DNA from 3 places in the Paenarthrobacter sp. NPDC057981 genome. Region 3 is predicted to be linked to each of the others. Evidence: riboswitches for the same ligand, from Rfam matches in the RefSeq annotation. Region 3 holds a riboswitch; each other region holds the start of a gene.

Region 1 (9,448 bases), on a different contig from region 3:
CCTCATCAAGACCGTAGGCATCTTCTTCCTGATGCTCCCCTTTGCCCTGAACGCCGCCGGTGGCATGGACGGCATCCGTGCCCGTCTGGAGGATAGCTTCTTCCAGATCGACGGCATTGGTACACAGACGATCATTACCTACTTCGTCGTCTACACACTGGGCCTGCTGATCGGCCAGGACATCTGGCAGCGCGTCTTCACCGCCAAGACCGCGAAGGTTGCCCGCTGGGGCGGCGCCACGGCCGGCGTCTACTGCATCCTCTACGGCATCGCCGGCGCCTTGATTGGTCTGGCAGCCCGTGTTGCACTGCCCAACATCGACGTCGCCAACCTCGGCAAGGACGTGGTCTACGCCGAGGTCGCTACCCACATCCTTCCCGTCGGCATCGGTGGCCTCGTCATGGCAGCAGCAGTCGCAGCCATGATGTCCACGGCATCCGGCGCCCTGATCGCCGCCGCAACAGTGGCGCGCGCCGACGTCGTGCCTTTCGTTGCCAGCTGGTTCGGCAAGAACATCAACACCGATGACACCGAGAACCCCGAGCACGATGTCAAGGCAAACCGCTACTGGGTCCTGGGCCTCGGCGTCCTCGCAGTGCTCATTTCCATGGCCGCGCAGGACGTGGTGGTCGCCCTGACCATCGCCTACGACATCCTGGTAGGCGGCCTGCTGGTTGCCATCCTCGGTGGCCTGGTGTGGAAGCGCGGTACCGGTATCGCGGCTGCGTGGTCCATGGCGGTTGGCTCGGTGCTCACACTGGCCCTGCTCATCATGTACGCGGTCGGCATCATCCCCAGCGAAGACGGCGTTTACGCCAACGAGCCCATTTACTGGGGACTTGGGGCTTCGCTGGTGGTCTACGTCGTGGTGTCCTTGCTGACGCCGCCCACGGACGCCGCTGTCCGCGAGGCTTGGGACAAGCGCGTTGCCGGAGCCATCTCGGAGGAACTGCCGCCGGAAGTACACCCGGTAGGCAGCAACAGCTAACCAAGCAATACACGACGGCGGTGCCGCCCCTTTGCGGGGCAGCGCCGCCGTTGTTTTGTACCCCCCCAAACCAAACAGCGCAGAGCAGGCCTCACAACCCACGGACCTGCACGTTGGAAGGCCCACTCTGCGCGGCAAACCCCACCCAAAGAGCGCAGAGCGGGCCTCACAACGGGGGGGAGGTGCGGTAGGGTTGTCCCAGCTTCAAGAGATGTGGCGCCAAGCTCCGACTGGCCATGCACCAACCCCATGTTCACGGGTGGTTCGGATGAGGAAGCGGCCCGTCCCGGACCTGAGACAACCGAGCGGGCAAGAGCACTCTCCACAGGAGCAGCCCCGTGCCCTACCACGAGCCGAGCCACAGCCAGCCGAGCCACAACGAGCCGATCCACGGCGAACTGAGCCACGCCCGCAGCGCCCCCGCCGCAACCGCCACCGTCAAGGTGATCCCCGCCGTCGACCTTTACCTTGGCACGGTGACCATACTGGCCCGGAACCGGCCCGTGTGTTTCCGGCATCCACAATCGCGGGAGATTGCCGCAGCGCTGGCGCAGGCGGTCCGGCCTTCCACGTGGTGTGAGGATTCGGGGACGCTGACGGTCACCGTAGCCGCGGCAGGCCAACGGGAAGGCCGGCCATGCACCTTCATTCTTAGCCGGGAAAGCGCCTAGATTTCCTCGTCCTCCTCGCGGAAGTCCTCGGTCTCATCGATCGGCACCACCCGTTCGTCGTCTTCGGGGGCGTCCACTTCCTCCACCCAGGGCTCGTCCACTTCCTGGTCTTCGGCGTAGTCGTAAGCCGGGTCTGACTCGATGGTTGTGCGTTCGGGATAGTTCGAGTGTGATTCGGTGGCGTCCATGCTGCTACCTCCGTCTCGTGGGCCCGCGGGAGCCCGGTGGCCAAATGCGAGGTTGCGAACAACCCGCCTCTGTCCTTCCATCTGAGCACCCGGGCAAGCGCGGGTCAAGGCCCGGAAAACGGAGCACCCGGCGCCCGAAATTACGGTGCACCGAACATTCCAGCTAAGGAATACCGGCCAAAAATACCCGCCGATAAGCGGTAGTGTGGGGCGTGCAATGGGGCCGCAACTACCCCACCAAGCACAGGAGATAAAGTGCAAATGCACCAGGAATCCCAGAGTCCGTCGAGCCCCGCTCCGGATCCCACCCCCGAATCATCAGAATCCCAAGGCACGGCCACGCCCTCGGCGTCGGACATCCGGCGCTGGCGGCAATACCTGGCCGATGAACGGGCCGAAGCCGCCGTTTACCGCGAACTTGCCCAGCGTCGTGACGGAGAGGAGCGCCAGATCCTGCTGGCCCTGGCCGAGGCCGAGGGCCGGCACGAGGCCCACTGGCTCAAACTCCTGGGCGACCAGGCCGGGATGCCCAAAGCAGCGTCGGCCCGCAGCCAATTCCTGGGTTTCCTGGCCCGGAACTTTGGATCCGTCTTCGTCCTTGCCCTGGCACAGCGTGCAGAGGGCCGCTCCCCGTACGGCACCGAACCCGCGGCGACGCCCGCGATGGTTGCTGACGAGCAAATCCACGAGGAAGTCGTCCGCGGCTTGGCAACCCGGGGCCGCAACAGGCTGTCGGGCACCTTCCGTGCAGCGGTCTTCGGTGCCAACGATGGCCTGGTGAGCAACCTCTCGCTGGTCATGGGCATGGCCGCCACCGGTGTGTCGAGCTCCGTGGTGCTCATGAGCGGCGTGGCCGGACTACTGGCAGGCGCACTGTCCATGGGTGCCGGCGAATACGTTTCCGTCCGCTCACAACGCGAACTGCTCAACGCCACACTCCCCACACAGGCGACACTCACCGCAGCCCCGTCGTTGGACATCGACCACAACGAACTGGTGCTCGTTTACCTGGCCCGTGGCATGACTCGGGAGGCAGCCGAGCACCGGGCCGCCGAGCGCATGGGACTGTTCAGCTGCGACTGTGATCCCAGCCTTTCCCTGCAGCCCGAAAAACCGGTCGCCGACGAACACGAATCCGTGGGTTCGGCCTGGGGCGCGGCGATGTCCAGCTTCTGCTTCTTCGCCTCGGGCGCCATCGTGCCCATCCTTCCGTTCATCTTCGGCATGACGGGCATGGCCGCCCTCCTGGTGGCAGGTGTCCTGGTGGGAGTCGCGCTGTTGGCGACCGGCGCCGTCGTCGGTTTGCTGTCCGGAACCTCACCGCTCAGCCGTGGTCTGCGGCAACTGGCCATCGGGCTCGGAGCCGCAGCTGCCACCTACGGCCTCGGGTTGCTGTTCGGCGCAGCGATCGTTTGAGTTTGGACGGCTCCGCCGGCAGACCGTAATGTTGGTTCGTCCTCCGCGCTGCCCCGCGTGACCAAGGGCATGAGGAATGGAGAACCGTGGACGCGGAGCGGGAAACAACGCATGTGCCAAAGCACCGGCGCACGGGAACAGCCGGGCGTGTTCTCCGTGTCCTGCTCATGGCGGTCGTTGCCGCACTGGCAGCGGTCCTGGTCACCGGATTCCTGAAGGCTGACCCCCGCATCACGGCGCTGTTCCCGGGGGTCAACGTCCCGGGCAGCCCGCAGATCGGAAAGCCCCAGCCAACCGCGGCGCGCGTCCCGGACGCGCCACCGCCGGGTCTGGAGGAAGCGGATGCCCCGCTGGCCTCGCCGACGGCGCCCGGCACCACGAACGATTCGTACAAGTTCCTGGCGACCAACGACGACGGCACCCCCGTTGGGTACTCCCCTTGCCGACCACTGCACTACGTCGTGAACAACGCCACCGCACCCCAGGGAACGGACGCGCTCCTGGCCACGGCGATTGCCAACATCTCGGCCGCCTCCGGCATCCAGTTCGTCAGTGATGGAACAACCGATGAACAGCCCGCAGACAAGCGCGAGCCTTACCAACCCACGCGCTATGGCGACCGGTGGGCTCCCCTGCTGATTTCCTGGACCACACCCAACGCCGCACCGGCGCTCGAAGGCAAGGTCATCGGCACCGGCGGCAGCACCATGTATTCCCTTGACAAGGGCCCCAAGAGTTACATCACCGGGAGCCTTGAGCTCGACACACCCCAGATCGCCGAACTCCTCTCAGATCCCGGCGGCTCGGACTATGTCCTCGCCGTCATGCAGCATGAACTGGGACACGTCATGGGCCTGGATCACGTGGACGATCCAATCCAGCTCATGTACCCGGAAATCGGCGCCCCCGACGGCCTGGCCGCCGGTGACTTGAACGGCCTCCATCTCCTGGCCTCAGCTCCCTGCCGCAAGGACATCTAGCGGATTTCCTCACCGGAAAACCGACGCCATGGACTCCGGACCGGACTGGACCTATGCTGACGGATACGGCCGACGGCGGCGCCCCACCGCACGTCCGCGGCCTCCACGTCAGGGGGTTCCATGGAACCTTATGGGCCGTCCAAGTGGCCGGACCCGGATCCTCCCCGGCCCCGTTTCCTTCCCGCGGCGTCAAGTCCGCACGAACCACCTGAACCCCGGCCGCCCATCAAGCACAGCAGTATCGCCGCCATTTTGTTCCTGCTGGGAATCCTGGGGCTCGTGTGCGCCGGGGCTTTTTTCGGCGGCGAACTGCAACAGTTTCTCTACGGATCATCAGAAACGCAAAGCCAGCCGGCGCGCCCCGGGCTGGCGCCTTTCGGGCAACGTGATGATCCCCTGCCCGGCCGGGAAGAAGCGGATGCACCACTCGGGACGCCTCCACCTGTGGCCCAAGCCAGCAGCTCGTACAGGTTCCTGGCCGTCAAAGAGGACGGAACACCACTGGCCTATTCACCCTGCAGGCCCATCCATTACGTGGTGAATTCGGACCTCGCACCGGCTTCCTGGCAGGTCTTGGTGGAGAAGGCCGTCCAGCAAGCCAGCAACGCCACCGGCTTAAGGTTCATCTACGACGGGCCCAGTTCCGAGATCCCCTCCCCGAACCGTTCCGGCTACCAACCTGCCAGGTATGGCGATCGTTGGGCGCCGGTACTCATCGCGTGGAGCACTCCGGAACAGGTTCCGCGCCTGACCGGGCAAACCGTCGGACTGGGCGGGAGTTCCTCCATCGGCCTGAGCAACGGATACAAGGCGTACGTAACAGGGACAGTGTCTTTGGATGCCCCGCAGTTTGCCGGCATCGTGGACACACCAAACGGGGACGAAATCGGCGTCGCTGTCATCATGCACGAACTGGGCCATCTCGTGGGGCTGGACCACGTGGACGATCCCCGGCAGCTCATGTACGGCCAGGCCTCCTGGGTCCGGCACTATGCGGCCGGTGACCTGACGGGCCTGGCGAAGCTTGGTGCCGGACCCTGCAGCAAGGACTTTTGAGCGGGGTGCTTACTGCCGCCGCTCACCCGTCAGGACCGCGAGTGCCTCGTCCACTGAATCCACCAGGAAGATCCGCTCCGCCATGGGTTTGCCCGCAGCGAGACTTTGCAGCATGGGCCACGCCGGAAAGGTCCGTTCCCAGTGCTCGCGCCCTACCAAAACCATGGGCGTGATGGTTTCCGGTGCCCCGTAGTAGTTCTCACAGGCGTCCTGGAAAATTTCCTGTACCGTTCCTGCGGCCCCGGGCAGGAACACGATCCCGCCGTTGCAAAGTTCCAGGAGGATGGCCTCCCGGATGGCATTGGCGAAGTATTTGGCAATATGGGTGGCGAAGAGGTTGGGTGGCTCGTGCCCGTAGAACCAGGTGGGGATGCCCAGCGTCGGGGTGCCGTCGGGATAACGTTCGACGACGGCGGCCGCCTTTCGCGCCCAAGCCGTCACCGAGGGCCTGAACCCCGGAACCTCGGCGAGCGAACCGACGGCGGCCTTCAGTTCGGCGTCGGGCCTTTCACTGAAGTACGCGCCCATATTCGCCGCTTCCATGGCCCCCGGGCCTCCCCCGGTGGCGACGGCAAAGCCAGCCCGGGCGAGCAAACTCCCCAAGCGGGCAGCGTCGGCAAACTCTTTGGAACCGCGCTGGGCAGCATGGCCACCCATGACTCCCACGATCCCGCTGCCGGCGAAAGCACCTTGGTCAAGTGCCTCGTCCAAGGCATCGCCTACGGCGTGGTCGTGCAGGGCGGCGGCGAGCGTCGCGTCCAGGCTCTGCCGCTGGCCGGGCAGGATGCTCCACTGGTAGACCTGCGCATCGAGAGTGGCCTCGTACTCAGTTCTTGGGATGTCCGGATAGAGTTCCGCCGGGGTGTAGAGACTGCCACGGTACGGGTCGAAAGGTATGCCCTGCAGCTTGGGGAAGATCAGCGCACCGCGGCTTCGCAGGCTGTCCTCCACACCGGCGTCGAAGGTGCAGCCAAGGAAGATCGCCCCCTGGGGGTCCATGGCCTTGAGCTGGCGTGAGTACCCCCGAAGATCCAACGATTGTGCGTGCCAGCCGTGCATTGAGACTGCGCCGGCACCAAGCAACCGATCGAAGTGAACCACGCTTTCGACGTCGAGTGTTCGAGGGCTGGGATTCAACGCTGCGGTGCGGTTCATGGTTTCAGCGTAGTGGCCGTGCACACCGGCCTGCCGGGATCCGGCGAATGGTCCGGCCTGGACCCTAGCCATGGAGTTACCCCAAGGAGTACAGTAACGATCACTGCTTCACTTCCATTTGTTGGAGGAACCGCAGTACCCAACTGAATGACGTCCGGGGGGCGTCGTAAATTTGCCGGCTGGGGGGCCCAACATCTGCTCGAGGAGCAATGGTTGTGGACCGTCCAAAATACGCTCGGCGTCGTCGTCAGTTTCCCCTGTTTCGTACTCAAAAAATCCTTGGCTTGCTGCTGGGCTCATCAGTTGCCTTCTCTGCACTGACCGTTGGAATCGCGGCCCCTGCTTCGGCAGCCGTTCCGCCTTGTCCGGGCACCGGGGGCGCCATGCAGGTTGTGGCCCACACCGATGATGACCTGATTTTCATCAGCCCGGATTTCATGCGGGACATCCAAGCCAAACGCTGTGTGCAGACGGTCTACACCACAGCCGGCGAGGCAGGCGAGGGCCCTGCCTACTGGAACAGCCTCGAAGCCGGAATCCGGGCAAGCTACTCCAAGATGGCCGGCGTCGCCGATGCCTGGACCACCTCCGACGCCGGCATACCCGGGCGTCCCCTCACTCTTCAAACATTGAACGCGGCCCCGAACATTTCGGTCGTTTTCATGCGGCTTCCGGACGGCTTCCCGGACGGGACGGGCAGCAATCGTTACAACGGCCAGAGCATCCTGAAGTTGTGGGATGGCAGGCTCAGCTCCATCCGCCCGGTTGATGGAGCGGCAGCCTTCACCAAGAGCCAATTCCAAACAACGTTGAACCAGCTGGTAGCCAATTACCGACCCACCACCTTCCGCACCCAGGATTGGACGGGGAGCTATCAGAACCCGTACGACCACAGCGACCACTGGGCTACGGCAAAGTTCGCCCAACTGGCCAGCAGGGCCTACACCGGTCCCCATACGGCATCGGCATACGACGCCTACGTGATCGACGAATACGCCCAAAATGTCACCGGCGCTGATCTGACCAACAAGGTCAACACCTTTGTACGCTTCGCGGACTTCGACAAGTACCTCTGCGACACACCCTGCCCGGCACCCCCTTACAGCGACTGGCTCAAGCGGCAATACATCACTGCCATCGAGTGGACCGGCAACGCCGCCAAATCGGCAGGAACCACCGTGAGCGCTTCCTCGCAGAAGGCCTCGGCTCAGAGCCCTGAAAAGGCCCGCGACGGGTACGCCTGGGGCTCCCCCATGGACGCCGGCCGGGAATGGGTGACCAACGGCGGCAAGGCGGGCAGCTGGATCCAGTACAACTTCTCCCCTGCCAAGACCATCAACGCCGTAACGCTGTTTGACCGGCCGGTCCTCAGCGATCAAGTAACCGGCGGCAACCTGGCCTTCTCCGACGGCAGCTCCGTACCTGTGGGGGCACTGCCCAACAACGGCTCCGGATTGACTGTGAACTTCCCGGCCCGGACGGTCACCTCGGTCCGCTTCAACATCAGCTCCGTCAGTGCCTCCACCACCAACGTGGGCCTGTCCGAGTTCGAGGCCTACATTACGGCCGATGTCATCGCGCCGGAGGTCACAGCGACACCCGCAAGCGGAACGTACGACATCGGGCAGAAGGTCACACTGGCCGCGAACGAGCCCGCGACGATCTACTACACCGTTGACGGAACCACCCCCACAACGGCCAGCGCCAAATACACCACTCCCATCACCGTGAATGGTCCGCTGACGCTGAAGTATTTCGCGGTGGATACTGCCAACAACACGTCGGCCGTTGTCACCCAGAACTACTCCACCGGTCCTGACGTCACCAAGCCAGTGGTGACGGCCAACCCGACAAGCGGTCCATACGCTCCGGGCACCACCATCACCCTGACATCCAATGAAGCAAACTCCGTCATCAAGTACACCAAGGACGGCAGTGATCCCCTGGCAGCAGGCGTGGCGTACTCCGCACCCATTGTGTTCCCGGGCCCGGATCCGATGACCCTTAAGTTCTTCGCCACGGATCCTGCTGGGAACGTCTCGGACATCGTGACACAGACCTATACCGTTCCGCCGGACACCAGGGCACCTGTGGTGACGGCGAGCCCCACCAGCCGGGCACTGGCCAGCGGAGCAACCATCACCCTCTCCGCCGATGAGCCGGGCGCCAGCGTCTACTACACCACCGACGGCAGCACTCCTACGGCCACGGCATCTGCAACGAACATCAAGTACTCCACCCCGATTGTCATGGGGACGACGCAACTGAACCTGAAGTACATCGGAGTGGATACGGCAGGGAACGCCTCGCCCGTTGGAACCCAGACGTACACGGTTCCCGCAGCCGGTCCGCCGTCGTCCCATGACTTCAATGGGGACGGCAAGTCAGATGTCTTGTCCTCCGACAGCGCCGGCAACCTCTTCCTCTACCCGGGTGACGGCGCAGGCGGACTCGGCCCACGGCAGACGGCGCTTCCTGCGCCGGCATGGTCAACCATCACCGACATCATCACCCCTGGCGACTTCAACAAGGACGGCAAGCCGGATCTGCTGGCCCGCGGCGGAGATGTGCTGTGGTTCTACCCGGGCGACGGCGCCGGCAGCTTCGGCGCACGGGTCCAGGTGAGCATTGGGTGGACCACCATGAGCCAGCTGTTCTCCCCCGGCGACTTCAGCGGCGACGGCATACCGGATGTCATCGCCCGGAGGAGCAGCGGGGATCTGCGACTCTACGAGGGCACAGGGAGCGGTGGTCTTCGTACACCAACCACCATTGGAACCGGCTGGAATGTTATGAATGCAATTCTGAGCACGGGGGACTTTAATGGAGATGGTACGACGGATGTGCTGGCCAGGCGCACGGATACAGGCGCCCTCTGGCTCTACCCGGGCGACGGAACCCGCGGATGGCTCCCCTGGAAGCAGATCTCCGCAGGCTGGGACAACCGAACATTGATCGCAGGACCCCGGGACCTCGACGGCGATGGCAAGAACG
Region 2 (9,448 bases), on a different contig from region 3:
GATGAATCCGACGTCCGGATCCGGCCAAACAAAAAGGGAACCAGGCCCAGGACAAAGGACCGCCCGAGCCACGACGACGCCGTCATCGGACGCATCATCACCGTTGACCGCGGACGCTACCGGGCGATCGTGGATGAGGACACTCCCAACGAGCGCGTCGTCATCGCAGCCCGCGCCCGCGAGCTTCGGCGGAACCCTGTTGTTCCGGGCGACTTCGTGGCATTGGTAGGCGACGTCTCCGGGTCACCCGACACACTGGCACGCCTGGTCCGGGTGGAGGAACGCAGGACGCTGCTTCGCCGCAGCGCGGACGACACAGATCCGATTGAACGCGTAGTGGTCGCCAACGCCGACCAACTGGTGGTGGTTGTTGCAGCAGCCAATCCGGAACCACGCACCGGATTCATCGACCGCGCCCTCGTGGCGGCGTACGACGCCGGCATTGAGCCCCTGCTGCTGATCACCAAGGCCGACGTCAAAGATCCCACTGAGTTGCTGGCGAACTACCTCAGCCTCGATTTTCCCGTGATCATCAGCCGCACCGCCGATTCTGAAGCGAGCGGCATCGATGCACGCTCCGATGACGGCTTGTCAGCGCGGTTGGACCGGGATGCGGTGTCCCAACTCCGGTCCTATCTGGGTGGGAAAGTCACCGTCATGCTGGGCCACTCCGGCGTGGGTAAGTCCACCATGGTCAACGCCCTGACCGGAGCTGAACGTGCCACCGGCGGCGTGAACGCAGTGACCGGCCGGGGCCGGCACACGTCCTCGTCAGCCTTGGCCCTCAAATTGGCCGATGCACCGTCCGGAAGTTGGATCATTGACACCCCGGGCATCCGTTCGTTCGGCCTGGCCCACGTGGATCCTGACCGGATATTGCACTCCTTCCCGGATCTCGAGCCTGGAACAGAGACGTGCGACCGCGGCTGCAAGCATGACGCTACCGCTGTGAACTGCGGATTGGATGCGTGGGTCAACGATGGCCATGCGGGACCATCCGGTGTGGCACGCCTTGCGTCCCTGCGACGCCTCCTGGGCGCGGATCCCCGCCTGGAAGCCAAGGAAGCCAAGGAACTGGGCACAGTTAACTGACAGTCATGCCCTGACCTCCCCACCGCCGCGCGCGTTTCAGGATAGTTTGGTGGCATGACCCAACCCGCTTCCACCTACAACGACGACCTGCGCCTTGCCCACGTCCTGGCCGATTCCGTCGACGCCCAGACCATGGATCGCTTCAAGGCCCTGGACCTGCAGATCGAAACCAAGCCCGACCTCACACCTGTCACCGATGCGGACAAGGCCGCTGAGGAAGCCATCCGCGGTCAGTTGTCGCGCTCGCGTCCCCGTGATGCGGTCCTTGGCGAAGAATTCGGCAGCAGCGGTCACGGCTCGCGACGTTGGATCATCGACCCCATCGATGGCACAAAGAACTTTGTCCGGGGTGTTCCAGTGTGGGCAACGCTGATTGCGCTGGTGGACGAAGGCGAACCCGTTGTAGGCGTGGTCAGCGCTCCCGCCCTGGGCAAGCGCTGGTGGGCAGCCAAGGACATGGGCGCCTACATGGGCCGGTCCCTGGCATCGGCAACCCGCCTGAAGGTCTCCAACGTTTCCCGCCTCGCCGATGCCTCCATGTCCTACTCCAGCCTCTCCGGCTGGAAAGAACGTGGAAACCTGGACGAGTTCCTGGGGCTCTCCGAGGACCTCTGGCGCACCCGCGCCTATGGTGACTTCTGGTCCTATTGCATGGTGGCCGAAGGAGCTGTGGACATCGCCTGCGAGCCCGAATTGAATCTTTACGACATGGCCGCTCTTGTTCCCATCGTCACCGAGGCCGGGGGACGCTTTACCTCCCTTGAAGGGGAAGACGGCCCGTTCGGCGGCAACGCCCTTGCCACAAACTCCATTCTGCATTCAGAAGTCCTGAAGCGACTCAACCCCGGATTGGACGACCTCCTTCAGCCTCCGGCCTGACTCCTGCCACCTTTGCGTGTATCGAATATTCGACGGCGGTTGCCCCGGTTTTGGGGCAGCCGCCGCTTTTTATTCGCAGGAACCCACGATTTTCAATCCCACGTAACAAACGGCTTAACAAAACTCCGAGGCTTTGGACCCTTCCACGGACGTGCCTTAGCCTTTTTTACAGGTCACGAGTGCCAGCGCTAAACCCCGGTTAGCTGGCCGGCAACCCTCCATTCGCGGTGGGGTGCCCCGGGTGACGACCCGGCCGGTCCGGAACGGATGCGGCAAGCGCGGATCCCCTGAGGGGGTCCCTCTTGAGTGAGGTCCCATGAGCACTGCCACGTTCAACTCAAACATCATTTCTTCCTTCATCGACGAGTCCCCCACTGCTGCCGCAGCCCGTCCGCTCGCCGCCGTCACCGGCGCGGAACTGCAGGCTCCCTTGATCCAAGGTGGCCACGTCCGCTACGCCAACCTTGACTATGGTGCGTCGGCTCCGGCACTGACGATTGTTTCCGCCTACCTCAACGAGGTCCTGCCCTACTACGCGAGCGTTCACCGCGGGGCTGGATTCGCTTCGCAAATCAGCACGTCGGTCTACGAAAACTCACGGAACATCGTCCGTGAGTTCGTCGGTGGACGTGACGATGACTCCGTGATCTTCACCCGGAACACCACGGACTCGCTGAATCTGTTGGCTGGCTGCCTGCCCCACGTCAATGGCCAGTTCGCTGGCGAGGTCCTGTACTTGGACATTGAGCATCACGCGAACCTCCTGCCCTGGCAGGGAGTCCCGCACCGCAGCGTCGTTGCGGAGTCCACCCTGGCCGGCACCGTAGACAAGATTGAAGCCGAACTGGCCCAGGGCGGTATCAGCCTGCTCGCAGTAACCGGTGCCTCGAACGTCACCGGTGAGATCCTGCCGATTGCCCGGCTGGCCTCCCTGGCGCACCAGTACGGTGCGAGGATCGTCGTGGATGCTGCCCAGTTGGCCCCACACCGCCGCGTCAACATCGCTGAGGCGGACGTGGACTACATCGTGTTCTCCGGACATAAGCTCTACGCGCCGTTCGGTGCAGGAGTCGTTGTTGGTCGCCCGGACTGGCTCGACGCCGGCGTCCCGCACCTGGCAGGTGGCGGCGCTGTCCGTGAGGCCCGCCTGGATTCGGTCAGCTGGGCCACGGGTCCGGCCCGGCACGAAGGCGGCTCCCCCAACGTTCTCGGAGCTGCGACGCTCGCCCGAGCCACCCAGGTCCTCGCTGGCTTGGACGAGGACGCCTGGCACGCTCACGAAGCCGGCATCCGCAGCTACCTCGTTGAGGGCCTGGAAGCCATCGACGGCGTAACGGTCCACCGGATCTTCAGCGACTCCGAGGACACCATCGGCGTGGTCAACTTCTCCGTCGAAGGATTCGACGCAGGGCTGGTCGCCGCGTATCTGGCCGCCGAGCACGGAGTAGGCCTCCGCGATGGCCGTTTCTGCGCGCACCCTTTGCTCAAGCGCCTGGGTCTGCCGTCGGGATCCCTGCGGGCAAGCTTCGGAGTCGGCTCCCGGTTGGAGGACGCCACCAGGTTGCTCGCCGGCATCCAGGAACTCAAGCGCAACGGCTTGGGCTGGGACTACGTTGTTGACGAAGGGCGCTGGGTTCCCGCCAACGACCACCGCAGTTACCCCGAGTGGGCGCCCAATACCCCGGGAACCGCAGGGGCAGCTCCCTGCACTGTCGACTAAAGGGTCACGGTCGGCCGGTAGGCACGGCTGACCAAGCGCGATTCCCGGACCGAGGGTAAATTCGTAGGGTATCTTTTGGCTATCCCGTGAAGGAGTCCCGCGTGTCCCTGCGCACACCCGAAGGCGCTCCCGGCATACCCGGCCCCGCCGGACCCCGTGGACCAAAGCTCCATGCCTCGCGTCGGCACGAGCTAGGCCGGAGCTTCCAGGACGGCGGCGAGCACTACGACCGTGTGCGGCCCGGATATCCGCAGGACTCCGTGGACTGGCTCGTACCCGAGGGGTCCACAACCGCAGCAGATCTCGGCGCGGGTACGGGCAAGTTCACCGCCCTTTTGGCTGGACGCGGACTTGAGGTTGCCGCCGTCGATCCTTCCACCGACATGTTGGAGCAACTGCGCAATGCCTATCCCGACGTTCATGCAGCGGAGGGAACGGCCGAGGCAACAGGGCTGGCGGACTCAGCATTCGACGTCGTCAGCGTTGCCCAGGCCTGGCACTGGTGCGAACCTCTCACAGCGAGCACGGAAATCGCACGAATCCTCCGCCCCCACGGCGTCTTGGGCCTGATCTGGAACCAGTTGGACACTTCGGTTCCCTGGGTCCACCGACTTTCGCGCATCATGCATGCCGGGGATGTCCACAAGCCGGGATTCCGGCCAGTTATCGGCCCGGAATTCCAGGGGTTGGAACGCCACCTCACTGAGTGGGAGGATCCGTTGTCACCGGAAGACATCATGGAGCTGACCAAGTCGCGGAGCTATTATCTGCGCGCCAACGAAGCCACACGGGCCAAAGTCATGGGCAACTTGCAGTGGTACCTTTACGAGCACCTCGGCCACGCTCCCGGCGATACGGTGCAGCTGCCTTACCTGACACAGACCTGGCGGGCATATAACGTCCATGATGCCTTGCCACGGTAGGCTTGGAGTGTGAAGACCAGTACGCCCTCCTCCTCGATCGAGGACTACGTCAAGGTCATTTACTCCTATACGGAGTGGCAGGACAAGCCGATCACGTCCTCGCAGCTCGCCCTGCGCCTTGGCGTCGCCAACTCGTCAGTGTCCGAAATGGTGCGCAAGCTCAAGGACCAAGGCCTGGTTGACCACCAACCCTACAGTGCCATCCGACTGACCCCGGAGGGCATGCGCCTGGCCCTTTCCATGGTCCGCAGGCACCGCCTCATCGAAACGTACCTGGTGGAGGAACTCGGTTACAGCTGGGACGAAGTCCATGACGAGGCCGAAATGCTGGAGCATGCGGTATCCGATACCTTCATCGAACGCATGTCTGCGAAGCTCGGCCATCCCGAACGCGACCCGCACGGTGATCCGATCCCCTCGGCCGACGGCACCGTGGAGCTGCCGCATGCCTACCGCATGAACGAGCTCGACCAAGGTCACTCGGGCCGCATCACCCGCATCAGCGACGACAACCCGGATCTCCTGAGGTATCTGGCTGCTGAGGATATTCCACTGGACGCTCCCGTGGAGGTCATGGGACGCAAGCCCTTTGGCGGAGCCTTGGTGGTCAGGATCGGAAGCGGCCAGAACGGACGCGAATTTGACCTCGCTGAAGAAGTCGCCTCCGCTCTGTGGGTTCAAAGCGCAGGCCCCCACCCGGGCTGCGTACTTCCCGCCCGCTGACCACCGCGCCCGTAAATGGTCAGCTGCGCTGCCCGGCTGCGCCGCCGTCGTCGGACGCTGCACCAGGTTCACGGTCAGCGGCGGCTGCCGCCGGGGTCGCCGGGTTGCGGATCCCGACGGCGGACGCGATGGCCCCGGCCAGGAACAGAACCGCTGTTGCCACCAAGGCGTTGTAAAGCCCTTGCCTGGTGAACACCGGCCCCACAATGACGCCCGCGAAAGCGATGGAGATCAAGCCTGCGATGCGGGCGACGGCGTTGTTGACGGCTGACCCGATCCCGGCTTCGGCCTGCGGGACAGCACCAAGGATGGCTGCCGTCAGCGGCGCTACCAGCGTCGCCAGCCCAACGCCGAAAACGATCTGGCCCGGCAGCACCTGAGTCCAGTAGTTGAGTGGCTCCTGCACCGACAGTGACATCAGGAAACCCACACCGCACAGCAGCGGACCGGCCGTCATGAACCAGCGGGGACCGTATTTGCCGGCGAGACCGCCGAAGTACGACGCCCCGACCATCAGGATGACTGTTCCCGGGAGCAAAGCAACACCCGCTATTGTGGCGCCCATTCCGCCGACCTGTTGCAGATAGATACCCATGGCGAAGAAACCCAACGATATCCCGGCGTAAATGGCCAGCGTTGCCAGGTTTCCCCAGCCGAAATTCCGTATGGCAAACAGCTCCAACGGCAACATGGGATCCGCGGTTCGGCCCTCGTGGACCAGGAACAGGATCATCGCCAGCACACCCAGCACCAGGGGCGCCCACACCTGCGGGCTCCCCCACCCCAAGCGACCCTGTTCAATGAATGCGAAGACCGGTCCACCCAGGCCGACCATGGCCAGGAACGCACCAAGGTAGTCGATCCGCTTCGTCCTGTCCCGGGCTGCATCCGAGGAACGAAGGCCTGCAAGAACCGGCCAGATCGCCACCGCGGGGACTACATTGATAAAGAAGATGACACGCCAGGAAAGAAGGTCCACGGCGGCGCCGCCGATCAGGGGAGCAACGATAGCCGCTGCGCTGGTCCACCCCGACCATTGGCCAATGGCCTTCGACTGTGCGGGGCCGGAGAACGACGTAATGATCATCGCCAATGAACTTGGCACCAGAAGTGCGCCCGCAATCCCCTGCAAGGCCCGCGAAATCACCAGGATTTCGCCGGTCCATGCCAAACCGCAGAGCATGGATGTCACAGCAAAGCCTGCCAGGCCCCACTCAAGGATCCGTGCCCTCCCGAAATGGTCGGATAAGGAACCCGCCACCAGGATCAGCGCCCCCAACGTCAGCAGATAGGCATCCACCACCCACTGCTGGATCACCAGTCCGCCGCCCAGTTCCCTGCCGATGGCCGGCAGTGCGAGATTCACCACAAAACCGTCCAGGATGGCAATGAAGGACGCCACGATTGCCACGACAAGAACCCGTTTTTGCAGCGGAGTACTCGGGGGCAAGGCAGGAGCGTCAGTCATGAGCACAGCCTACGCCCGCCACGTCCCGTATCGTTGAATGGTGATCAGCAGACGTGATGCCGCCTTGGCCCTTGATATTCCGATGGAAATGGCCCAGCGCCACGGCATTCCCTCCCGCCTCTCCGAGGCCGATCTTCGTCAGCTGCAGGACAATCCTCCGGCCTGGCTGGTGCAGTCGCGCGCCAACCGAACCGGAAAGCGGCCCGTCTGGGTCCACCTTAGCTGCGCGGTGTGCGGTTACACCGAGGCTGTCCGCCCCAAGAAGTGGTGGCCTGACTTTTCTTTTGTCTACTGCGGAACCCACAGGAACAGCGAGCTGCCCAAGCTCTTCCTTGGTGAAGTCCGGAGTGAGTACGACGGCGTGGGCAGCCGCTTTGTCGGCGTCGTGGACGTGCCGGAGAACCAGGCCTGACCTACCTCACTGCTGGCTCATTTCCGAAGGGAAAGCCGTCAGCTGAACGGTCTTGCCATCCCGGAGCACTGTCAACGGGAAAGGTAGGCCGATGGCTCCCTCAAAGAGCAGCTTCTGGAGGCTTTCCGCGCTGGACACTGCCCGGCCCTGCGCCCGGAGCACGAGGTCGCCCGGCAGCAACCCGGACTTCTCGGCAGGTGAATTGGCAATGACCTCCACCACCCGCAAGCCTTCCTTCTGGCCTGTCCTCACCACGGCGCTGGCGTCGAGCGGGATAGGAGTGCTCACCAGTCCCAGATAGGCCCGGCGGACGCGGCCGTCCCGCAGGAGCGAGCCGATGATGCGTTGGGTTGTCGCATTGATGGGCACGGCCAGGCCGAGTCCCAAGCCTGCAACCGCGGTGTTGATCCCCACGATCCGGCCCTTGGTGTCCGCCAACGCGCCTCCCGAGTTCCCGGGGTTGAGGGCCGCGTCGGTTTGTATGACGTCCTCGATGACCCTCCTGTGCTCTCCGGCCCGGACGGGAATGGACCTTCCCAAGCCGCTCACTACGCCGGCGGTCACTGAACCGGCGAGTCCCAACGGATTCCCGACTGCAATCACCAGTTGGCCCACGCGCAGGGTGTCGGCATCGCCCAGCAGTGCCGGTGGAGGGGTGGACTTGAGGCCACGTACAACGGCTAGGTCGGACAAGGGATCCGCCCCCACCAGTTCAACATCCGTCTGCTTGCCGTCAGCGAAGACAGCCCTGCCGGATTGGAGTCCGGCAACAACGTGGGCGTTGGTGAGCATATATCCGTCCCCGGTGAAGACCACTGCGGAGCCGCTGCCGACGCGGACTTGGCCCCGGCGCCCCGTACTCATCATTTCGATGGCGGCAACATGGGGCGTTACGGACTCCGCTACCCTGATCACCACCCGTGAGTAGTCGTCGAGGGCTTGCCCTTCGTCCGGTTCCTCCATTGCGAAATCCGGCTCGATGCTCATCTTGTACCTCCCGCTGCCTCGCCAACGCTGGTTGCCGGAAAACCCGGCGAAGCGCCTATCCACTTCAACGGTCGAAGCCGTGCCTGTAGTCCTTTGCTTGCTACGCCGTGGGTGAACGGCTGGCCTGACGGGGCTGGGTTCAGGGCGCCGGGCCCCAGAGCACGGCAAAGCCCCTGGACCGCGAGGATCCAGGGGCTTTGCCAAGGGTGGAGATGGGGGGAATTGAACCCCCGTCCGATGTCGTGTTGTCAGGGCTTCTCCGGGCGCAGTTCGCGTCGGATTTTCTCGGCCCCAGCCATCCTGCGAACAGGTGGCTGATCCGGGCCCAGTCATCTAAAAGTCCCGTTTACCTCAATGACGAAGGCAAACAGCAGTGGCTATCTAAATGACGCCAGGAACCGGGGCGATAGCAACCCCAGGCTGACGGACTGTCTTACTGCTTAGGCAGCGAGAGCGAAGTCAGTGCGCTTAGATTCGGCACTTATTGGTTTGCAGACAGCGTTTACGAGATAATTCTGCATCCTCGGCCCGCTTCACCTGTCGCGACTAACATCGTCGAAACCGATCATCCCCGTATTTTGTTACCAAACCGGCAAGCACCACTTGGGTCCCCGTCGGACTACCAATCATAACGCATTCAGCGGGCTAGTCATTCCCACTGGCGTTGTGCGTGTCAGCGCCGGTTGCGCTCACGCAGCTCGCGAAGGGATTCGCGCTTGTCCTGCTGCTCACGAAGCGTCTGCCGCTTGTCATAGTCCTTCTTACCTCGGGCAACGGCGATTTCCACCTTGGCCCGCCCGTCCAGGAAGTAGAGCTGCAGTGGCACGATCGTGAAGCCGGATTCGCGGATCTTGTGCGAGATTTTGTTCAGTTCCTCGCGGTGCAGCAACAGCTTACGACGGCGGCGCGCGGCGTGGTTGGTCCAGCTCCCCTGGTTGTATTCAGGGATGTGGATACCTTCCATCCACAACTCGTCGTTATAGAAGGTGCAGAAGCCATCCACCATGGAGGCATGGCCTTCACGGAGGGATTTCACCTCTGTACCCATCAACGCGATGCCAGCCTCATAGGTATCGAGGACATGATAGTCATGCCGGGCCTTCCGATTGGTGGCCACTACCTTACGGCCACTTTCCTTGGGCACGGTAGAACTCCTTAGTAGATGCGGATTTGAACCAGTGTACGCCAGCGGAGGGACATCTCCGGACTCTAGAGGAGGGTCATGGGATCCACTGCCGTGCCGT
Region 3 (9,448 bases):
GGCGGCAGGCGCCTTGGGCTGGAAGTCTGGACCGCCTTCGGGAACCTGGAAAGAACCCATCGCGGCATACACAGGCTTGCCGTTCTGAAACCCCCGGACGGTGCGGGTGGAGTAACCGCGGCCATCGCGCAGGCGCTCGACTTCATAGCGGACCGTGGAACCGATATCGACGGGGCGCATGAAGTAGCTGTGCATCGAGTGGAGCTGCCGGTCGGCATCCACTGAGCGCATCATCGCTGCTGCGGCCTGGGCCACCATGTCTCCACCGTAAGCCTTGGGCCACGGAACGTACTGGGTGGTGGCCTCATAGGCTTCGTCGAAGACCTGGGGTTCCGTCTCCGTCAGCTCAACCGCCCGGAGGAAGGTCTCCGACGTCAGGGTTCCCGTGATCATGGCTACGCCCGGCGGTAATCGGCGAGGGTCTCGTCCGGGACGTCCTCGAGGTTGACCACGAGATTCTCCGGCGTGCGGGCTGTCAGCCAGACAAGTTCCTCGGTGACGGACATGTTCGCTTCAACGTGCGGCATGAACGGGGGCACGAACACCCAGTCACCGGCCTTCATGTCGATGAACTCGCTGTAGTTCTCGCCGAAGTAGATGCGTCCGTGGCCGCGGAGAACGTAGCCGCCGGTTTCTGCTTCGCCGTGGTGGTGCGGGAGCGAGCGGTAGCCGGGGGTGTTGGAGACCTGGCCGAACCAGATCTTGGTTGCCGGGGTGTGCTGGATGCTGACGCCGGAGACTCGGATGCAGTCGCCGGACTGTGCCGTGTTGCTGTCCTCTGCGCCGGCCCGGGTGACGACGGGGACGACCTTGCCGTCCGGCTGGGCGTAGATGGAGTTGTCGCCTTCGAGGCGGTATTCGGTGGTGGCCTGGCTCATGGGGTTTCTCCTCTTGTTTAGGCTGTCTTCTTAGGCGTGGACGGGTGCGTGGATCGCGAAGCGGTTTTCCAACCGGCCGATCCCTTCGATTTCGGTGACCAGCGTGTCGCCGTCCCGCAGGAAACGTGGCGGGGTCATGCCCATGCCCACTCCCCCGGGTGTTCCGGTGAGAACGAGGTCGCCAGGGCGCAGGATGGTGAACTGCGAGATGTAGGACAACAGCTGGGCCGGTCCGAACACGAGCGTGCGGGTGTTGCCGTTCTGGACGAGCTCGCCGTTCACGTAGCCCTTGACCTGGAAATGCTCGCCAGCCTCGTCCGCGGTGACCAGCACCGGGCCTACCGGAGTGGTCCGGTCCCAGGCTTTGCCCTGGAACCACTGCAGCGTCCGGTTTTGCCAGTCGCGCATGGAGACGTCGTTGGCAACGGTGTAGCCGGCTATTGCCTCGCGCGCCTGGTTCTCGTCCGCTTGGTACAGCTCGGAACCCACGACGACGGCCAGCTCGGCTTCCCAGTCGACGCGGCCGCTGCCGTGGACTTCTACAGGATCGTTCGCGCCGACCAAGGTATCCGCGTACTTGGCGAACAGTGTCGGATATTCGGGGAGGTCCCGGCCCATCTCCTGGATGTGGTCTCCGTAGTTCAGGCCACAGCAGATTACTTTGCCTGCACTGGGCAGCAGGGGTGCGAAGTCCGGGTTGCTGATGACCCCGCCGTCGGCTGCCTCAGCCACGGCCCGCCAATTGTCTTGGCGCAGGAACGCGCCCACATCAGTGGCCGGAAGCGCGACGTAAGTACCGTCGCCCGTGGCGAGTGCCGCCGTCGTACGTCCGCCCGAGGTGCGCAGGGTGGCTAGTTTCATCGCTGGGTTCCCTTCGAGTTATTCGATGTGTCGACTTTTTTACGATCGTCACATATGCTCAACGTAGCAGGGCGGGAATGATCTGCATAGGGGCTTTTCAAAAGTTTTCGCAACTGCCACAACCGAGGAGGACCACCATGAGCCACAAGACCATCAACCCGGAATCGCTGCCCAAGCCGTCCGGATTTGCCCACGGAATGCTCGCCGGAAACACCGTGTTCCTGGGCGGGCAGACAGCGCTGGACAAGGACATGAACATCGTTCCCGGCGGCATCGTGGAGCAGTTCACGCAGGCGTTTTCCAACGTCCTCACCACGCTGCGCGAAGCCGGCGGACAACCCGAGGACCTGGTCAACGTGACCATCTACCTCACCGACGTGGACGACTACATGGCCAATGGCCGCGAGATCGGGCGTATCTGGCGTGAGATGGCCGGCTCCCAGTACCCGGCCATGGCGGGCATCGGAGTCACGCGCCTCTGGCAGAAGGAAGCCATGATCGAAATCCAGGGCATCGCGGTGATTCCGGAGCGCTGAGTTACTGGCCTCCCGGACGGGCGTGCGGCAGCATTGGCCCATGGGAACCGTCACGGAGTACTTGGAGAACGTCAGCGCCACCAGCCGACCCGTCCTGGAGCGGATCGTGGAGATTGCCCGGGAACTGGCGCCCGAGGCCGAAGAAGGCACCAGCTACGGGATGCCTGCGTTGCTGGTGGAGGGCAAGGGCTTGGTGAGCGTGCTCGAAACCAAGAAGCACCTTGCCTTGTACCCTTTCAGCGGCCAGATCCTGCCTGAAATGTCGGAAGAGCTGGGCGGATATTCGTGGTCGCCGGGGACTCTGCGGTTCTCCGTGGACAATCCCGTGCCCGACTCCATGGTGCGCCGGATCCTGGAGACGCGGCTGGCGGCGATCCGCAAGTAGTTTTTGTACAGTACAAAAACTCAGTGCTTGGCGGAGACGTCCTGGGAGATCGCGTCCGCGGTTGCCACGACGGCTTCCCGCACTGAGTCCACATACCCCTCCGGCTGCGCAGCGACTGCCTGTGCCTGCAGGGATACGTTGATCGCAGCGACGGTGTCGCCGTTGTTGCGATTGTGCACCGGCGCCGCGACGGACATGAGACCGAGTTCCAGTTCCTGGTCCAGCAGGCACCAACCCTGTTTCCGGACACGCTCGACGGCGGTCCTCAAGTCGGGCACGCTGGTGACAGTCCGCGGGGTAAGCGGCTTGAGTTCGACCCATTCAAGGTAAGCATCCAGCTTTGCCGGCGGCAGGCCTGCCAGCAGGACGCGGCCCATGGAGGTGGCGTAGGCGGGGAAACGGGTGCCCACCGTGATGCCGACATTCATGATGCGTTTGGTGGCTACCCGGGCAACGTAGAAGATGTCCTGCCCGTCCAACACCGCAGCCGACGTCGACTCCCCCAGCTTCAGCGACAGCTCCTCAAGGTGCGGCTGCGCCAACTGCGGCAAGGACAGCGCCGAAAGGTACGAGTAGCCCAACTGCAGCACCTTGGCCGTGAGCGCGAAGGTCTTGCCATCGGTCCGTACGTAGCCGAGTTCCACCAGCGTGTGCAGGAAGCGTCGAGCCGTGGCGCGGGTCAGGTCCGTGCGGGCCGCGACTTCGCTGAGGGTCATGACCGGGTTGTTCGCGTCGAAGGCCCGGATCACAGCAAGACCCCGGGCCAACGACTGGACGTACTGGTCGCTGGCCTGCGGGGTCGTTGCGGGTTCGCTCATGGTTACCAATCGTAGTGGCCGCAGTCAGGCGTTGACCCCCAGGGCGGGAGCCTTGAATTGCGGAAGCCAACCCAATTCGGGGGCAATCTTGTTGGCAAAGTCCGTGATGATCTGCCCGTAGTCCTCAATGGAGAACTCGTAGGGCAGGTTGATCTGAAGCTCGGTGGCCTCGGCGACCACGGGGTCGGCCAGGAGTGCTTCGACAATCTGCTGGCTCGTGCCTACCAGGTCCGGCGCGAAGAGGGTCCGGCGTTCTCCGTGCGGTTTGAGGGTTCGTTCGAAGCGGCCCGCACCATAGGCGCGGTAGCGCTCCCGGGTTGCGACGTCCGCTCCGTCCAACGAAACTACTACACGCCCGACGACGACGCGCGGCGCCTGGGTGCCACGATAGCCGGCCAGGTACCGGGAGATATTCGCACCTTGGGCTTCGGTGAACACATCGCTGGCTTCCCCGGACACGATGTTGCCCACCACCAGGTTCACACCCTGCGCCGCGGCCCATTCGGTGGACTTGGCCGATCCCGATCCGTACCAGATCCTGCTCCGCAGGCCCGGGCTGTACGGCTGCAAACGGGGACGCTGGACGTTGCCTGGTGAGTGGATCACGGTGTCCGGGTCGCCCAGGAAGTTGCCCTCCAGGTTCTCCAGCAAGCGTTCGATCCTGCGATGCGACAAATCAAAGGTGCGCCAGTCGCCGTCGAACACTTTGTCCCCCAGAAGCTCCGCGTGAGGCGGCGTTCCGGCGCTCAGACCGATCTGGAGGCGGCCGCCGGAGAGGACATCAGCGGTGGAGATGTCCTCGGCCAGCCGGAAGGGGCTCTCGTAGCCGATCGGAATGACGCCTGTGCCGAGCTCCAGCCGTGAGGTGCGCTGTGAGGCTGCCGCGAGGAAGACCGTGGCCGAGGAGATGCCGTGTTCCAGATGGCGCTGCCGGACCCAGCCTCCGTTGTAGCCGAGCCGCTCACCGAGTTCGAAGAGTTGGAGGGTTTCTTCCAGGCCGCGGTGGGGATCGTTGTCCGGGTAGTTTCCGGGCGTGAGGAAGCTGATGGATTTGAGGGTGCTCATGAGGCTTCTTCCAGGTTGAGGGCGGCGGCTTCGGGGACGCGGTGGGCCACGGTTTCGGGCAGGCCGAGGTTTTCACGCAAGGTGCTTCCCGGATATTCGGACGGGTAAATCCCCCGTTCCTGCAACGCCGGGACAAGCAGTTCCACGACGTCGTCCAGCCCGTCGGGGAAAGCATGCGGGGTGACATTGAGGCCGTCGAAGGCATCCGAGCGGACGTAGTGGGCCAACTGATCCGCAACTGTGGATGCAGAGCCGATGAACCCGCGCCGTTCGGACAGGTGGTGGACCAGCTCCCGGACGCTGTAGTTGTGCTCGCCGGCCAGCGCACGCCATTGCCGCGACTTGACCGTGGGCTCGTGGCCGGTGTGGACAATGCCGTGGGTGTGGCTTTGCCGGGAAGCTACGGGCTCGAAGGAAGGCAGGGGACCATCCAGGTCAACGGCCGAGAGGTCGGTGCCCCACACACTCTCGATGGCTTGCCGCACTGCGCGGTCATTGAGGGCGAACTCCTTGTAATACGCGGCCTTCTCGGCAGCTTCGGCGTCCGTTTCCGCCACGACGAGGTTGGCGCCGGGGAAGATCTTGATGTCGTCCCCGGGCCTTCCGTATGAACGGGCGCGGCGACGGATGTCCGCCGTGAACGCCACGGCGTCGTCGAATTCTATGTGGTGGGTGAAGATTCCTTCGGCCCTCCGTGCGGCGAAGTCGCGGCCTTCAGCGGAATCCCCGGCCTGGAAATACACCGGCTGGCCTTGCGGGCTCCCGGGCACCTGGGGCGTGGCATCGATGCTGCGGAATTTCCCTTGGCGGCGGACCTGACGAGGCTCCGCGGACCAGGACTCGGCGTCACGGCTCCCGGCGATGGGACCGAATCCGTCCCAGAGATCCTGCACTGCGGCGACGTAATCCTCGGCGTGCGTATAGCGCTCCGTGTTCGGCAGGAAGCCCCCGCGGCGGAAGTTCTCCCCGGTCCAGGCGTTGTCTGTCGTCACGATGTTCCACCCGGCCCTGCCTGCGGTCAGCACGTCGACGCTCGCAAGGCGCCGCGCCAGGTCCACCGGGTCCGAGTACGTCGTGTTCAACGTTGCTACCAGCCCGATGTTCTTGGTCTTCGCAGCCAGGTAGGAGTAAAGCACCAGGGCGTCAGGCCTGCCGGTGATCGCGATGTCGTTCAGCTTCCCGAGGTGCTCGCGCAGCCGCAGGCTTTCCCCGAGGAAGACGGTGGAGAAGAGACCCCGCTCAGCGCTCTGGACCAGCTCGGCGTACTTGTCGAAGTCGTAATAGTCCTCCAGGCGATCCGTGGTGCTCCAGTCATAGTTGGGGCTGAAGGGCTGGAAAAGTGCCAGGTGGATCCGGGCATCCGGACGGGGGTACTCGTTGCTGCTCATGCTGGCTCCTTGCTGGTCGCGATGGCGTTCACGGGCGCGGGCAGGCCCAGGGATTCCCGCAGTGTGCTTCCGGGCGCCGGCGGGACGAACACTCCGGCAGATACAAGGCCCGGGATCACCTCTTCCGCAAATACTTCGAGTTCGACGTCCAGTACCGCCGGAAGCAGCCTGACCCCGTCGACGACGCCGGACAGTTCAGTCAGCAGGGCGCGCAACTCCGCTGCGTCCCCCACAAAGCGCAAGAAGTCCGGCGATGCCGGCCACGGCGAAGCTGCGTCCAACGCGTGGAGACGCTGCTGCGCGGGTGGGCCGCCGGCGTCGAGCACTACCTCCAGGTCCGCGACGACGCGACGGACGCCCCGCCGTCGTTCTTCCCTTGCAACGGCGGCGATGCCCGCCACGCTGTCCGCACTGACGACGACGGCGTCCGGCAGTTCCTCGGCCAGCTCGCCAGGGCGGCCGAACACCACGGGCTGGCCCTGCGGTGGGCGGGGCGTGATCGACGGGCCTTTGATGGAGAAGAACTCGCCCTTGAAGTCGGCGTAGTGGAACTTGTCCAGGTCAAGGAAGCGGTTGTTCGCGGCGTCGGCAATGAACACGCCGTCTTCCCAGGTGTCCCACAGCCTGCGCGTAGCGGCCACCACTTCGGCGCCCTCGCGCTGGACCGCGCTCTGGTCCAGGACCGGCTCCGAACCGTAGCTTGCGGCAATCGCCGACGACTCACGCGCTTCAGCCAGCCAGCCCGAGCGACCCCTGGACGCCCAATCCAGGCTGCTGAGCTGATTGGCGAGGTGGTAAGGCTCAGCGTGGATGGTGTTGACGGCGGGAACCAGACCGAGCCGGTCCGTCGACGCTGCGACGAACGCCGCCACTTCCACAGTGTCCAGGCGGCCTGTCACGTTCGGGCTGCCTGCCCCGGCGCCATCCCGGAACGTGGCGAACGTGAAACCCGCAGCTTCTGCCGCGGACGCGACGGCGGCGAACCGCCGGGGCGTTAGCAGCTCCGTCGGTGGGTGCTTGGCCTGGCGCCACGCGGCGGGATGGGCCCCGTCGCCGTCCAGTTCAATGCCGAGTGCAAACTTGCTCATGGAAATCCCCTACTTCCAGATCGCGCGTACGTACTGCTTCTGCCAGAGCTGCTCTGCCGCTTGGTGCCCGAGTTCGTGCGCGGCCCGCAGCCCAAAACTGGGGTCCGCCAGCCCCGCCCGTCCGACGAAAACCGCGTCGGCAGTTCCCGAGGCGACGATTTCTTCCGCTTCCTGCGGCGACGTGATGAGTCCGACGGCGGCGACCGGTACTTCCGCTTTGGCGCGCAGGTGCTGGGCGAGCGGGACCTGATATCCGGAACCCAATGGAATCTCGGCGGGAAGGAGCCCACCGCTGGAAACATCCACCAGATCCACGCCGCGCTCCCGCAACCATTGGCTGATCTCGGCGCTGTCATGGACGGTCAGGCCGTGCTCCAGCCAATCCGTGGCGGAGAGCCGGACGAACAACGACGGACCCGTGGCGCCCAGGACCTCTTTCACCGCGTCCACTACGTCCAGGAGCAGCCGTGCCCGGTTCGGGAGCGAACCGCCGTAGTGGTCCGTGCGCTCGTTGGAGAGCGGCGAGAGGAAGGAGTGCAGGAGGAAGCCGTGCCCGGCCTGGATTTCGACGACGTCGAACCCGGCACCACGGGCGCGCACGGCACTGGCGGCGAAATCTTCAACGATTCTTTGCAGTTGCGCGCCTGTAGCCTGCGTTGGCTCGGTTGACCCAGGGAAGGCTATGGGCGAGGCAGAGAGCGGAGTCCAGCCGCCGTCCTCGATCGGAAGGGCGCCGGGTTCGGTATGCCATGGAGTGCGCAGGGAGGCTTTCCGGCCGGCGTGGGAAAGTTGGATGCCGATCCTGGCGCCGCGTTCATGGACGAAATCGACAATGTCCTGCCAGGCCTGCTCCTGGGAGTCATTCCAGAGGCCGGTATCGCCCAACGAGATCCGAGCCTCAGGGGAGATCGCCGTAGCTTCGGCGAAGATCAGGCCGAAACCGCCCTTTGCCCTGGCGCCGAGATGAACGACATGCCACTGGCCGGGTACGCCATCTTCCGCGGAGTACTGGCACATCGGGGAAAGCCAAAGCCTGTTCCTGAACGTGCGGGAGCCCAGGGTGATGGGCTGGAAAAGGCTGACGTTGGTTGGTTCTGCTGCTGGTTCTCCTGCTGTTTGCGGCGCGCTCACGCGGTTCCTCCCGCTTCAGGGGCCGCAGACAGCCGGCTCGACATTCGCTTGCCGCAGGCGCGGCCAGGTCTGTTTCCGGAGCACCCCGCCACTTCAATGCCTGAGGGTTGCCGCAGCACGAGCCGGTCCTTGGTGTGCTGACTCTTGACCTATGGCTCGAATCTAGGGCGGTACATTGCGTGCGGACAAACGGGTTGTCTTGCGGCGTTACCGGGCGAAACGGCGCGTCAAAGGAGGGCGCATTGCGTAACGATGCGTCGTTGAATCCTCCGTTGCGAGGCCTACTCTGCGGGCTCTTCCATGACAGGGCCCACGCCGCCCGGGTTCCCTGACCGAGCTTGCGAGGTTAGGGAGGCGGTGGGGACGCAGAGCGGGCCTCACAACGGGAGGGACCTCATTGCGAGGCCTACTCTGCGGGCTCTCCCGGGGAAATAACGCGCAGAACGGGCCTCACAACGGGAGGGACCTCATTGTGAGGCCTACTCTGCGGGCTCTCCCATGACTGGGCCCACGCCGCCCGGGTTCCCTGACCGAGCTTGCGAGGTTAGGGAGGCGGTGGGGACGCAGAACGGGCCTCACAACGGGAGGGACCTCATTGCGAGGCCTACTCTGCGGGCTCTCCCGGGGAAATAACGCGCAGAGCGGGCCTCACAACGGGAGGGACCTCATTGTGAGGCCTACTCTGCCTTTTTGAGGGGCAGCGGTACGAGTTCCTGGATCTCCTCGAAGGTGCAGCCAAACGTTTCGCGGACGGTGACGCCTTCGGGGCCGGTGAGGAACACGGCTTTGTCGGTGTACACGCGGGTGACGCAGCCGACGCCGGTCAGCGGGTAGGTGCAGTGTTCCACCAGCTTTGAGGCGCCGTCACGGGTCAGCAGGGTCATCATCACGAACACGTCCTTCGCGCCGGTGGCCAGGTCCATGGCGCCTCCGACGGCGGGAATCGCGTCGGGTGCGCCGGTGTGCCAGTTCGCGAGGTCACCGGTGGCGGAGACCTGGAACGCACCGAGGACGCAGATGTCCAGGTGCCCGCCGCGCATGATCGCGAACGAGTCGGCGTGGTGGAAGTAGGACGCTCCAGGCAGTTCCGTGACGGGGATCTTCCCTGCGTTGATCAAGTCACCATCAACGGCATCCCCTTCGGCGACAGGGCCCATGCCGAGCATCCCGTTCTCCGTGTGGAGGGTGATGTTCTGGTCCTCGGTGAGGTAGTTCGAAACCAGCGTCGGCTGCCCGATGCCCAGGTTCACGAACGAGCCCGGGGCGATATCGCGGGCCACCAACTGGGCCAGTTCATC

Evidence for each region. A riboswitch is a leader RNA that binds a small molecule or an ion and turns the genes downstream of it on or off. The one in region 3 is predicted to bind S-adenosylmethionine.
Region 1: linked by a shared signal. The riboswitch ahead of ACFVSI_RS18170 (hypothetical protein) and the one ahead of ACFVSI_RS16410 (NADH:flavin oxidoreductase/NADH oxidase) in region 3 are both predicted to bind S-adenosylmethionine.
Region 2: linked by a shared signal. The riboswitch ahead of ACFVSI_RS10140 (aminotransferase class V-fold PLP-dependent enzyme) and the one ahead of ACFVSI_RS16410 (NADH:flavin oxidoreductase/NADH oxidase) in region 3 are both predicted to bind S-adenosylmethionine.

The regions. Positions count from the first base shown of each region.
Region 1 is NZ_JBHVQI010000025.1:7,272-16,719, reverse strand. Features, by position in the region: gene ACFVSI_RS18175 (sodium:solute symporter) at 1-988, shown strand, start outside; SAM riboswitch class IV at 1,191-1,310, shown strand; gene ACFVSI_RS18170 (hypothetical protein) at 1,327-1,659, shown strand; gene ACFVSI_RS18165 (hypothetical protein) at 1,656-1,847, opposite strand; gene ACFVSI_RS18160 (VIT1/CCC1 transporter family protein) at 2,109-3,263, shown strand; gene ACFVSI_RS18155 (matrixin family metalloprotease) at 3,350-4,243, shown strand; gene ACFVSI_RS18150 (matrixin family metalloprotease) at 4,364-5,299, shown strand; gene ACFVSI_RS18145 (LOG family protein) at 5,309-6,454, opposite strand; gene ACFVSI_RS18140 (chitobiase/beta-hexosaminidase C-terminal domain-containing protein) at 6,739-9,448, shown strand, end outside.
Region 2 is NZ_JBHVQI010000008.1:95,440-104,887, reverse strand. Features, by position in the region: gene ACFVSI_RS10150 (ribosome small subunit-dependent GTPase A) at 1-1,092, shown strand, start outside; gene hisN (histidinol-phosphatase) at 1,147-1,971, shown strand; SAM riboswitch class IV at 2,143-2,256, shown strand; gene ACFVSI_RS10140 (aminotransferase class V-fold PLP-dependent enzyme) at 2,288-3,691, shown strand; gene ACFVSI_RS10135 (class I SAM-dependent methyltransferase) at 3,793-4,614, shown strand; gene ACFVSI_RS10130 (metal-dependent transcriptional regulator) at 4,624-5,337, shown strand; gene ACFVSI_RS10125 (MFS transporter) at 5,357-6,811, opposite strand; gene ACFVSI_RS10120 (hypothetical protein) at 6,843-7,217, shown strand; gene ACFVSI_RS10115 (S1C family serine protease) at 7,224-8,204, opposite strand; RNA gene ssrA (transfer-messenger RNA) at 8,409-8,777, opposite strand; gene smpB (SsrA-binding protein SmpB) at 8,878-9,348, opposite strand; gene ACFVSI_RS10100 (peptidoglycan DD-metalloendopeptidase family protein) at 9,414-9,448, opposite strand, start outside.
Region 3 is NZ_JBHVQI010000020.1:432-9,879, reverse strand. Features, by position in the region: gene ACFVSI_RS16455 (acyl-CoA thioesterase) at 1-393, opposite strand, end outside; gene ACFVSI_RS16450 (cupin domain-containing protein) at 396-878, opposite strand; gene ACFVSI_RS16445 (fumarylacetoacetate hydrolase family protein) at 909-1,739, opposite strand; gene ACFVSI_RS16440 (RidA family protein) at 1,877-2,275, shown strand; gene ACFVSI_RS16435 (iron chaperone) at 2,316-2,660, shown strand; gene ACFVSI_RS16430 (IclR family transcriptional regulator C-terminal domain-containing protein) at 2,681-3,478, opposite strand; gene ACFVSI_RS16425 (LLM class flavin-dependent oxidoreductase) at 3,503-4,543, opposite strand; gene ACFVSI_RS16420 (NtaA/DmoA family FMN-dependent monooxygenase) at 4,540-5,931, opposite strand; gene ACFVSI_RS16415 (LLM class flavin-dependent oxidoreductase) at 5,928-7,019, opposite strand; gene ACFVSI_RS16410 (NADH:flavin oxidoreductase/NADH oxidase) at 7,029-8,150, opposite strand; SAM riboswitch class IV at 8,190-8,300, opposite strand; gene ACFVSI_RS16405 (3-oxoacid CoA-transferase subunit B) at 8,828-9,448, opposite strand, start outside.